Regions from separate parts of the Bradyrhizobium sp. USDA 327 genome, predicted to be linked through region 1. Evidence: predicted binding sites of a transcription regulator. Region 1 holds the regulator's gene; each other region holds the start of a gene.
What was found. Region 1 encodes PhoB, which activates phosphate uptake and scavenging genes when phosphate is short. Its sites were predicted from a motif close to TGTCATNNANCTGTCAT; they were not measured.
Positions count from the first base shown of each region.

Region 1 (3,272 bases):
GAGCTTCGTCGCCTGCTCCTGCAACGCCTTGACCAGAGTGGGATGCGCATGGCCGAGCGCATTCACCGCCACGCCGGAGGTGAAATCGAGATAGCGATCCCCATTGGTTGCGATCAGCCAGCAGCCTTCGCCGCGCTCGAAACCGAGGTCGGCCCTGGCGAAAACGGGGAGCAAATGCGGCGCGGCGCTGTTCGTCATGACGTCACTTGAATGTTGCGGACGGTGTGACGCGCGCATTACGCAACGCACCATTGACCGGCCCGGAAAACGAAACGTGCCGCCTTTTAAGGGCGGCACGTAGGACTATCTTATGCCTGGCAAGACGGGTGTCAATGCCGCCCGGAAAGCCCCGCGAAACGCTGAATCCGTAGTCTTGCGGTGCCGATTTCGCGGGATTTTCACCACGGAACATGTGGACGCGAGTCGGCGGACTCTTGCGCGGGAGTCACGCCATATTGTAGCGTTTGGACTGTCAGATACGACATCTCGTGCAGCAGTTCTGATCCCTTAAGTCCTCATGTACCGGCGTAAACGTTCGGGCGTCTTGAGCGCGCCCGGCGAGCCTTAAGGGATTCTGGCCGCACGGGTTTTTCAAGGCTTAGGCAATCGCTGCGAAGGCCCCAGGATGGTAGGCGCGCAGCGAGGGAAAGGGTGCAATGACGGTTTTGACCTGGTCCGATGATCGCGTCGAGCAGCTGAAGAAGCTTTGGGAGGCCGGACTTTCGGCCAGCCAGATCGCGGCGGAGCTCGGCAATGTGACCCGCAATGCCGTGATCGGCAAAGTGCACCGGCTCGGCCTGTCCGGCCGCGCCAAGAGCCCTTCGTCGGCAGCGCCCCGGCCGCGCAAGGCGCGGCCCGCGCAGCACATGATGCGGGTGACCCGCCCCGTTGCCCGCGGCAACACCGCGCTGGCGCAGGCCTTCGAGGTCGAGGTGGAGGCCGAACCCGTCACCTACGACAATGTGGTGCCGATGAACCAGCGGCTGTCGCTGCTGGAGCTGAACGAGGCGACCTGCCACTGGCCGGTCGGAGATCCCTCGAGCCCGGATTTCTTCTTCTGCGGCGGCAAGGCGCTCTCCGGCCTGCCCTATTGCGCCCAGCATTCGCGCGTGGCGTATCAACCCGCAGCGGATCGCCGGCGCGCGCCGGCGAAGCCGGGCACGCGGTGAGTTTGCGGATTTAGCTGACTGCAGCCGTCACACGATGACGGCTCGACTTACTCGGTGTCATCCCCGCGGAGGCGGGGATCCATAACCACAGGGCGCAGTGATTGCGCGAGATGGCTACTGCGAGTCTTCGCCAAACCACGTCTTGTGGTTATGGATCCCGGGCTCGCGCTACGCGCGCCCCGGGATGACGGCCAAGATTGTTGCCGCGGCTCGCTAATTCGACATCCACAAAACTCAGGTCTGCTCCGCCTTCGCGAACCGATCGTCCAGCGCATAGCCGGCGCCACGCACGGTGCGGATCGGATCCTGCTCCCGGCCGAGATTGAGCAGCTTGCGCAGGCGGCCGATGTGGACGTCGACAGTGCGCTCGTCGATGTAGATGTCGCGGCCCCAGACGCTATCGAGCAGCTGCTCGCGCGAGAACACGCGGCCGGGATGCTCCAGGAAGAACTCCAGCAGACGATATTCGGTCGGGCCGAGATCAATCGGCCGGCCCGAACGCGCCACGCGGCGCTTGTCGCGGTCGAGCTCGATGTCGCCATAGGCGAGCACGGTGGCGAGCCGCTCGGGGCTGGCGCGCCTGAGCAGGCCCTTCACGCGCGCCAGCAGCTCCGGCACCGAGAACGGCTTGACGATGTAGTCGTCGGCACCGGTCGCAAGTCCCCGCACCCGCTCGCTTTCTTCGCCGCGCGCGGTCAGCATGATGATCGGAAGCTGCTTGGTTTCGGGACGGGTGCGCAGCCGCCGGCACAGCTCGATGCCCGACAGGCCCGGCAGCATCCAGTCGAGCACGATCAGATCGGGAATGTGCTCCTTGAGGCGGGTGTCGGCATCATCGCCGCGCATCACCGTCTCAACGTCATAGCCGTCGCCTTCGAGGTTGTAGCGAAGAAGCTCGGTGAGAGCTTCCTCGTCCTCAACCACCATAATGCGTGCGCCCATGTTGTCGTCGCTCCTTGGGTATTCGGCACCGTTTAGGTATTCGGCACCGTCGTGGCGAAGGTCGTCATGTCGCCCTTCGGCCGCTTGTCGGTGATCGCCTGACCCTCGATCATGTAGAATACGGTCTCGGCGATGTTGGTGGCGTGGTCGCCGATCCGCTCGATGTTCTTGGCACAGAACATCAAATGGATGCAGAACGAGATGTTGCGCGGATCCTCCATCATGTAGGTGAGGAGTTCGCGGAACAGCGAGGTGCAGATGGCATCGACTTCCTCGTCGCCCTTCCACACCGCCATCGCTGCCGGCAGATCGTGCGCGGCATAGGCGTCCAGCACCGACTTGACCTGCTGCTGTACGAGGTCGGTCATGTGTTCCAGGCCGCGGAACAGTTTCAGCGGATGAAAATCCGTCTCCAGCGCTGCGACGCGCTTGCCCATGTTCTTGGCGAGATCGCCGATGCGCTCGAGATCGGTCGCGACGCGCATGGCCCCGACGATCTCGCGCAGATCAACGGCCATCGGCTGGCGGCGGGCGATGGTGAGCACGGCGCGCTCCTCGATGCGCTTCTGCAGCGTGTCGAGTTCGGCGTCGGTGGCGACGACGCGTTGACCGAGCGCGACGTCGCGGCGGATCAGCGCGTCGACGGAATCGACGATCATGCGCTCGGCGATGCCGCCCATCTCGGCGACCAGGCGGGTGAGTTCCTGGAGGTCGGTATCGAAAGCCTTTGCGGTATGTTCAGAACCCATGTTCCGTCTCCTCAGCCGAACCGGCCGGTGATGTAATCCTGCGTGCGCCGGTCGGTCGGCGACGTGAAGATCTTGCTGGTGTCGTCGAACTCGATCAGCTCGCCGAGATACATGAAGGCGGTCTTGTCGGAGACGCGGGCCGCCTGCTGCATGTTGTGGGTGACGATCGCGATCGTGTAGTTCTCGGACAATTCCTGGATCAGCTCCTCGACCTTGGCGGTCGAGATCGGGTCGAGCGCCGAGCAGGGCTCGTCGAACAGGATCACCTCGGGCCGCACCGCGACGGTACGGGCAATGCAGAGGCGCTGCTGCTGGCCGCCGGAGAGCGACAGGCCGGAGGCATTGAGCTTGTCCTTGACCTCGTTCCACAGCGCGCCGCCGCGCAGCGCCTTCTCCACGCGATCGTCCATCT
Region 1 is NZ_JBGCCW010000001.1:7,581,060-7,584,331, reverse strand. It holds gene ABIA42_RS35725 (aspartate aminotransferase family protein) at 1-198, opposite strand, end outside; gene ABIA42_RS35720 (GcrA family cell cycle regulator) at 657-1,169, shown strand; gene phoB (phosphate regulon transcriptional regulator PhoB) at 1,404-2,111, opposite strand; gene phoU (phosphate signaling complex protein PhoU) at 2,144-2,860, opposite strand; gene pstB (phosphate ABC transporter ATP-binding protein PstB) at 2,872-3,272, opposite strand, start outside.

Region 2 (3,272 bases), 170 kb from region 1:
GCCTGTGTCAGCGGCACCACGCCATCGGCGGCGAGGCGGAACGCGGCGAGCAGCTGTGCGGGATAATAATAGTCCGACGCCAGCACCGAGCAGAGCCCCTTGGCGATCATGTCGGATGCCCTGGTCCAGCCGGTGTGACTGCCGCCGCGCACGACATTCGGCGCGCCGTAGACGATGGCATCGCCGTGGCTCGCTGCCGCCCGCGCCGTCTCCTCGTTGATCGGAAACTCCGCGATGTCAGCGCCGAGCTCGCGAAACTCCCGGCGCATCGCCGGCGTTGCGTCATCATGCGAGAGCATCCGTACCCCGGCCGCGCGGGCAGAAGCGGCGAGGCGCGATACCGAAGCGGGCACCTCGTCGGCGCGCGAAACCACGCGCTCGACCAGCCGGTCGAATTCCTCGCTCGAAAGGCCAGTGCGCTCCACCATGCGGTTGCGCTTGCGCGGCTTGGCCATGTCGGCGACGGTGCCGTCCATGTGGTCGTTGAAGGCGAACAGGTCGACGCGGCCCTCGGCGAGCCACTGGGCGATCTCGCCTTCGGCGTCGAGATTGTAGGTCTCGTGCCGCAGATGAAAGCGGGTGTCGGCGGCGAATTGCGGGCGCTGGCGCTCGATCGCCTCCATCAGGCCGCGCGCATTGTCGGCGCTGCGCAGGCCCGGCTCCCAGGAGCAGGTCGTGGCGTGAAAGACGGTGGTGATGCCGTTGCCGATCGCCTGGCGGTCGCTGTCGGCGAGCGCGACGTCGATCGGGAAATCGACGCCGGCGCGCGGCATCATCTGTCGCTCGAAGGCATCGCCATGCAGATCGACGATGCCGGGCAGCACCAGCAGGTCGCGGGCATCGATCGCCAGCCGCGCACGACCGCGCGAAGCATCGACCTGTGCAATATCCGTTCCGGACACGAGAAGTGAGGTTTCGACGAACTCGGCGCCGATCAGGGCCCGGCCGCCTTCGAGGAATATGTCTGTCACGCGATCGCGCTTCGTTTGCTGGCGGGAGAACTGGCGAGAGAGCTCGCCCGTGCTTCGTATGTCGAAAGAAAATCTTCAATCCCGAGCTTGCGGAAATCGGGCAGCGCCTCGCGCAATTTGTCGTGATCCCAGTCCCACCAGGCGAGCTTCGCAAGGCGCCCGGCGATCTCCTCCGAGAACCGCCGCCGCACGATCCGGGCCGGATTGCCGGCGACGATGGTGTAGGCCGGCACGTCCTTGGTGACGATGGCGCCGGCGGCGATCACCGCGCCGGTGCCGATGTTGCGCCCCGGCAACACGATCGCGCCATGGCCGATCCAGACGTCGTGGCCGATATGGATGTGATGCTGGCGCCGCCAGTCGAAGAACTCGGCATCGTCCCTCTCACCTTCGAAATAGGCGCTGGAGCGGTAGGTGAAGTGCGCCTGTGTCGCGCGGTGCATCGGGTGGTTGCCGGGATTGATGCGCGTCATCGCCGCGATCGAGCAGAACTTTCCGATGGTGGTGTAGGTGATCTGCGAATCGTTGACGACATAGGAGTAATCGCCCATCGCCACTTCATGCAGGATCGTGCGCGCGCCAACCTCGGTATAAGCGCCGAGCCTGGTCTCATGCAGTTTGGCCGAGGGGTCGATGGTCGGCTGGACCGAAAGAGCTTTGGCGGCCATGTTGCATCCGGGGTGCGAGGGCGGGCGTTCCTCTTCGAGTGGATTCATGACAATGTCATGACGTAGCGATGACAGGGGATGACGTGTGCAGGATCGCTGCGCTGCAACGGTCGTGTCACACAAGTGTTAAGCATGGACGTTAGCGATTGGCTCCAGCTACTCTGGAGCCCTGCATGCTGGTGGTGGATGGTCTGACGTGTCGCTTCGGCGCAAAAGCCGCGGTGGACGACGCTTCGTTTGAGGTTTCTCCCGGCGGCTTCGTCGGTGTGATCGGGCGATCCGGCGCCGGGAAGTCGACATTGCTGCGAAGCATCAACCGTCTGGTGACGCCGACTGAGGGACGCATCCTGTTCGACGGCGTCGACGTCACCGCATTGAGCGGCAAGGAGCTGCGGCGGTGGCGTGCGCGCTCGGCGATGATTTTCCAGCAATTCAACCTGGTCGGCCGGCTCGACGTGCTCACCAACGTCCTGATGGGGCGTCTTGCGACGATGCCCGCCTGGCGTTCGCTGTCGCAGGCCTGGCCCGAGCAGGACAAGGCGCTGGCTATGTCGGCCCTCGAGCAGTTCGACATCGCCTCGCTCGCCGCCCAGCGCGCCGACCAGCTCTCCGGTGGTCAGCAGCAGCGCGTGGCGATCGCCCGCGCCCTGGTGCAACAGCCCGACATCATTCTGGCCGACGAGCCGATCGCCTCGCTCGACCCGCGCAACACCAAGATCGTGATGGATGCCCTTCTGCGCATCAACAAGCATTTCGGCATCACCGTGCTCTGCAACCTGCATTCGCTCGATCTCGCCCGCAGCTATTGCGACCGGCTGATCGGCATGGCCGCAGGCCGCGTGGTGTTCGACGGCGCGCCGTCGATGCTGACAGATCGGATTGCGCGGGAGCTCTACGATCTGGAAGCCAACGAGGTCATGGGCGGTGCGCCGACCGCCGCGCCCGAGGGTGTTCCGGCGCTCGGCAGCGCTGCCGCCGCCTGAGCGGCGGAAGCGTATATTCAACGTTTCGCGTTAAAAGAACTCCAGCTGAAGAAGAGGGGTATCATGATTACTCGTCGATTGATTCTTGCCGGTGCCGCGGCCCTGGCCTTCACCGCCTCCGCCTCCGCCGAAGACTGGCGGAAGAAATACCCGGAGATCACTCTCGCCGTGGTTCCCGCCGAGAACGCCTCCGGCGTCACCGAGCGCTTTACGCCCTTCATCAACTATCTGTCGAAGGAGCTCGGCACGAAGGTCACGCTACGCGTCGCCAATGACTATGCCGCCGTGATCGAAGGCCAGCGCGCCGGAAACATTCACATCGGCTATTACGGCCCTGCAGCCTTTGCCCGCGCCCGGCTGACCGGTGTCAAGACCGATGCGTTCGCGATCGAGGTCAATGCTGACGGCTCAAAGGGCTACTACTCGGTCTTCTACGTGCTCGCGAAATCGCCCTACCAGAAGGTCGAGGACCTCAAGGGCAAGAACCTCGGGCTCGTCGACCCGAACTCGACGTCGGGCAACAACATGCCCCGCTTCAAGCTGAACCAGATGGGCGTCGATCCCGAGGCCTATTTCTCAAAGGTCGTCTTCACAGGCAGCCATGAAAATGCGGTGCTGGCGCTCGCGCAAGGCACCGTGGATGTCGCCGC
Region 2 is NZ_JBGCCW010000001.1:7,755,312-7,758,583, forward strand. It holds gene ABIA42_RS36545 (alpha-D-ribose 1-methylphosphonate 5-triphosphate diphosphatase) at 1-971, opposite strand, end outside; gene ABIA42_RS36550 (chloramphenicol acetyltransferase) at 968-1,639, opposite strand; gene phnC (phosphonate ABC transporter ATP-binding protein) at 1,813-2,622, shown strand; gene phnD (phosphonate ABC transporter substrate-binding protein) at 2,686-3,272, shown strand, end outside.
Region 2: phnC (phosphonate ABC transporter ATP-binding protein) is a predicted target of PhoB. The motif match lies at 1,686-1,702, and genes of this name have one in related genera.

Region 3 (3,272 bases), 420 kb from region 1:
CGTAGGATCGCCTCGAAATAGGCGGGGTCCTTGAACAGGTCGATATAGTTCTCGAACCAGACGAAGCTGGTCGAGAGGCCGAAGGCGTCCTGGAGCAGGAAGGACTGGATCACCGCCTGCAACGCAGGCCAGTAGAAGAAAATCAGGACGATCGCGAGCTGCGGCGCAACCAGCGCATAGGGCAACAGCTTGGATTGGAAAATGGCTTGCTTTTGCATGATGCCCGCAGCAGCGGCAGGCCGGCTTCACCGGCCTGCCGCTTGTCGCCTTACTTCACGGCGGTCTTTTCGAACTGCCGCAGCATCGTGTTGCCGCGCTCGACGGCCGAATCCAGCGCCTGCTTGGCGGTCTTCTTGCCCGCCAGCGCCTGCTCGATCTCTTCGGCCCAGACGTCGCGGAGCTGCACCATGTTGCCGAGGCGCAGGCCGCGGGAGTTCTCGGTCGGCTCCTTGTTGGTCAGCTCGAGCAGCGGGGTCTCGAGATAGGGCTGGTCCTTGTAGAAGCCTTCGGCCTTGGCCTTCTCATAGGCCGCCTTGGTGATCGGCAGATAGCCCGACGATTTGTGGATATAGACCTGACGATCGGTATCGGAGAGGAAGGTCAGGAACTTCGCGACACCCTTGTATTCTTCCGCCGACTTGCCGCCCATGATCCAGAGCGAGGCGCCGCCGATGATCGAGTTCTGCGGCGCGCCCTTCACGTCGGGATAATAGGGCATCGGCACCGCGGTGAAGGCGAACTTGGCCTGCGCCTTGACGTTGCCGAAGAAGGCCGACGAGGTCAGGTAGAGCGGGCATTCGCCTGACGTGAAGCGGCCTTCGCCGGTGGTGGTGCGGCCGGCATAGTCGTAGGTCTTGTCCTTCTGGAGCTCGACCAGCTTCTCGAGGTGCTTGACCTGGAGCGGGCCGTTGAACGTAAGCACGGTGTCGAAGCCGTCGAGGCCGTTGGCCTTGGTCGAGAGCGGCACGTTGTGCCAGGCGGAGAGCTGCTCGAGATTGACCCAGGTGACCCAGGAGTTGGAGAAGCCACAAGTGGGATGGCCGTTGTCGTGCAGCTTCTTGGCGGCGTCGAACACTTCAGGCCAGGTCTTCGGGATCTCGACATTCGCCTTCTTCAGCTCGTCGAGATTGACCCACATGACGGTCGACGACGAGTTGAAGGGGAAGGACAGCATCTCGCCCTTCGAGGTCGAATAATAGCCGGTGATCGCGGGCAGATAGGCCTTCGGATCGAACTTCTCTCCGGTCTCGGCCATCAGCTTGTAGACTGGCTTCACGGCGCCGGTCGCGGCCATCATGGTGGCGGTGCCGACCTCGAACACCTGCATGATGTGCGGCGCGTTGCCGGCGCGGAACGCCGCGATGCCGGCGTTCATCGTATCGGCGTAGTTGCCCTTGTAGGTCGGGATCACCTTGTAGTCGCTCTGCGCGGCGTTGAAGTCGTTGGCGAGCTTGACGATGACGTCGTTGTTGGCGCCGGTCATCGCGTGCCACCACTGGATTTCGGTCACAGCCAGCGCCGGCGAAGCCGACAAGCCGACCGTGAGTGCAAATGCGGCAGCCGCACCAATATGTCGAAGAGCCATCAAGAATCCTCCCTTGCCCGTCACTAAAGAAGCGCTTGCGCTAGCAGCACCATATGACGTTCACATGACTGTGTAAGCGGCCGAAACGAAAGCGGCAAGCGCTGGAAAAGGGAAGCCGTCAAATAGGCGAAGACGTGCGCGCCGCACGCGTGTGGTCGCGCCGCAGTGCGGCATCGTTGTGTGAGGCTGACGGTCAGGCCGCGGGCTCCAAACCTCTCTCGCTTGCGGGAGAGGTCGGCGCGCAGCGCCGGGTGAGGCCTTTATCCTCTGGGGGACTGTCCCTTCGCGGAGACACCCTCTCCCCAGCCCTCCCCCGCAAGCGGGGGAGGGAGCGCACCTGCGGCGACGCTCGATCCCGGTCTTATCTCAGCGCTTGCGCTCGGGGCCGCAGACCGTGCCCTTCTCGACCATCGCGTCGATCTCGGCCTTGGAGTAGCCGAACTCGCCGAGCACCTCCGCCGCGTGCTGGCTGAATTTCGGCGGCAGGCGGCGCAGGCTCGGCTTTGAGCGATCGAGCCGGATCGGTGACGCCACGCCCTTGTACCAGTCCTTCTCGATAATATCGCCGCGGTAGATCGTGTGCGGGTTTGTCAACGCCTGGTCGATCTTCTGCACGGGGCCAGCGGGCAGGCCTGCCGCGAGCAGGCGATTGCACAGCGGCTCGGCCTCGTGCTGGCTGAACACGGCGGCAAGCTCGGCGCGCAACGCCTCGCGATTGGCGATACGGTCCTTGTTGCGGGCAAAGCGCGGGTCGGTGCCGAGCTCGGGCTTGCCGATCTCCTTGGCGAGCTTGCGGAACGTGCCGTCATTGCCGACGCCGATGAAGATGTTGTCGGTCTTGGTCGGGAAGATCGCGTAGGGCACGAGGTTAGGGTGCTCGTTGCCGGTGAGGCTCGGCGGCTTGCCATGCATGAAATAGTTCGCTGTGTGCGGATGCATGATGGCAAGACCGGTCTCGTACAGCGTCGTCTCCAGGAACTGGCCCTTGCCGGAGCGCTGCCGCTCCGACAGCGCCATCAGGATGCCGATCGCCGCATAGAGGCCGGTGGTGATGTCGACCAGCGGCACGCCGATCCGCATCGGCCCGCTCTCGGGCGAGCCGGTCGCCGCGATCATGCCCGTCATGGCCTGGATGATGGCGTCATAGCCGGGATCGCCGCCGCGCGGGCCGTCGGCGCCGAAGCCGCAGATCCGGCAATGCACGAGGCGCGGGAATTTTTCGCGCAAGCTCTCGTTGCCGATGCCCCACTTCTCCAGCGTGCCCGGCTTGAAATTCTCGATCAGGACGTCGGCCGTCTCCAGCATCTTGAGCAGCACCGCGCGGCCGCCCTCGGAGCCGAGGTCGAGCCCGATCGAGCGCTTGTTGCGGTTGATGCCGACGAAATAGGCCGCGTCTTCCTCGTGGAAGGGAGGGCCCCATTCGCGCACCTCGTCGCCCGCGGGCGGCTCGACCTTGATCACGTCGGCGCCATGGTCGGCGAGGATCTGGGTGCAGTAGGGACCGCCGAGCACGCGCGTGAGATCGATGACGCGCAGTCCGCTCATGGCACCTGGGGCGGCTTCAGAACTCATGCCTTCGCTTCTCCTGTGTCGAGGTTCGGTCACAGGCCTAGCGAGGTTTGCCAGGAGCAGCAATGGCTCCCGGCGTAGGGCCGCATGCGCCGTCGCGCGTCAATGCCGCGGCGTG
Region 3 is NZ_JBGCCW010000001.1:7,164,491-7,167,762, forward strand. It holds gene ugpA (sn-glycerol-3-phosphate ABC transporter permease UgpA) at 1-218, opposite strand, end outside; gene ugpB (sn-glycerol-3-phosphate ABC transporter substrate-binding protein UgpB) at 269-1,585, opposite strand; gene ABIA42_RS33880 (CaiB/BaiF CoA transferase family protein) at 1,952-3,157, opposite strand.
Region 3: ugpB (sn-glycerol-3-phosphate ABC transporter substrate-binding protein UgpB) is a predicted target of PhoB. The motif match lies at 1,639-1,655, and genes of this name have one in related genera.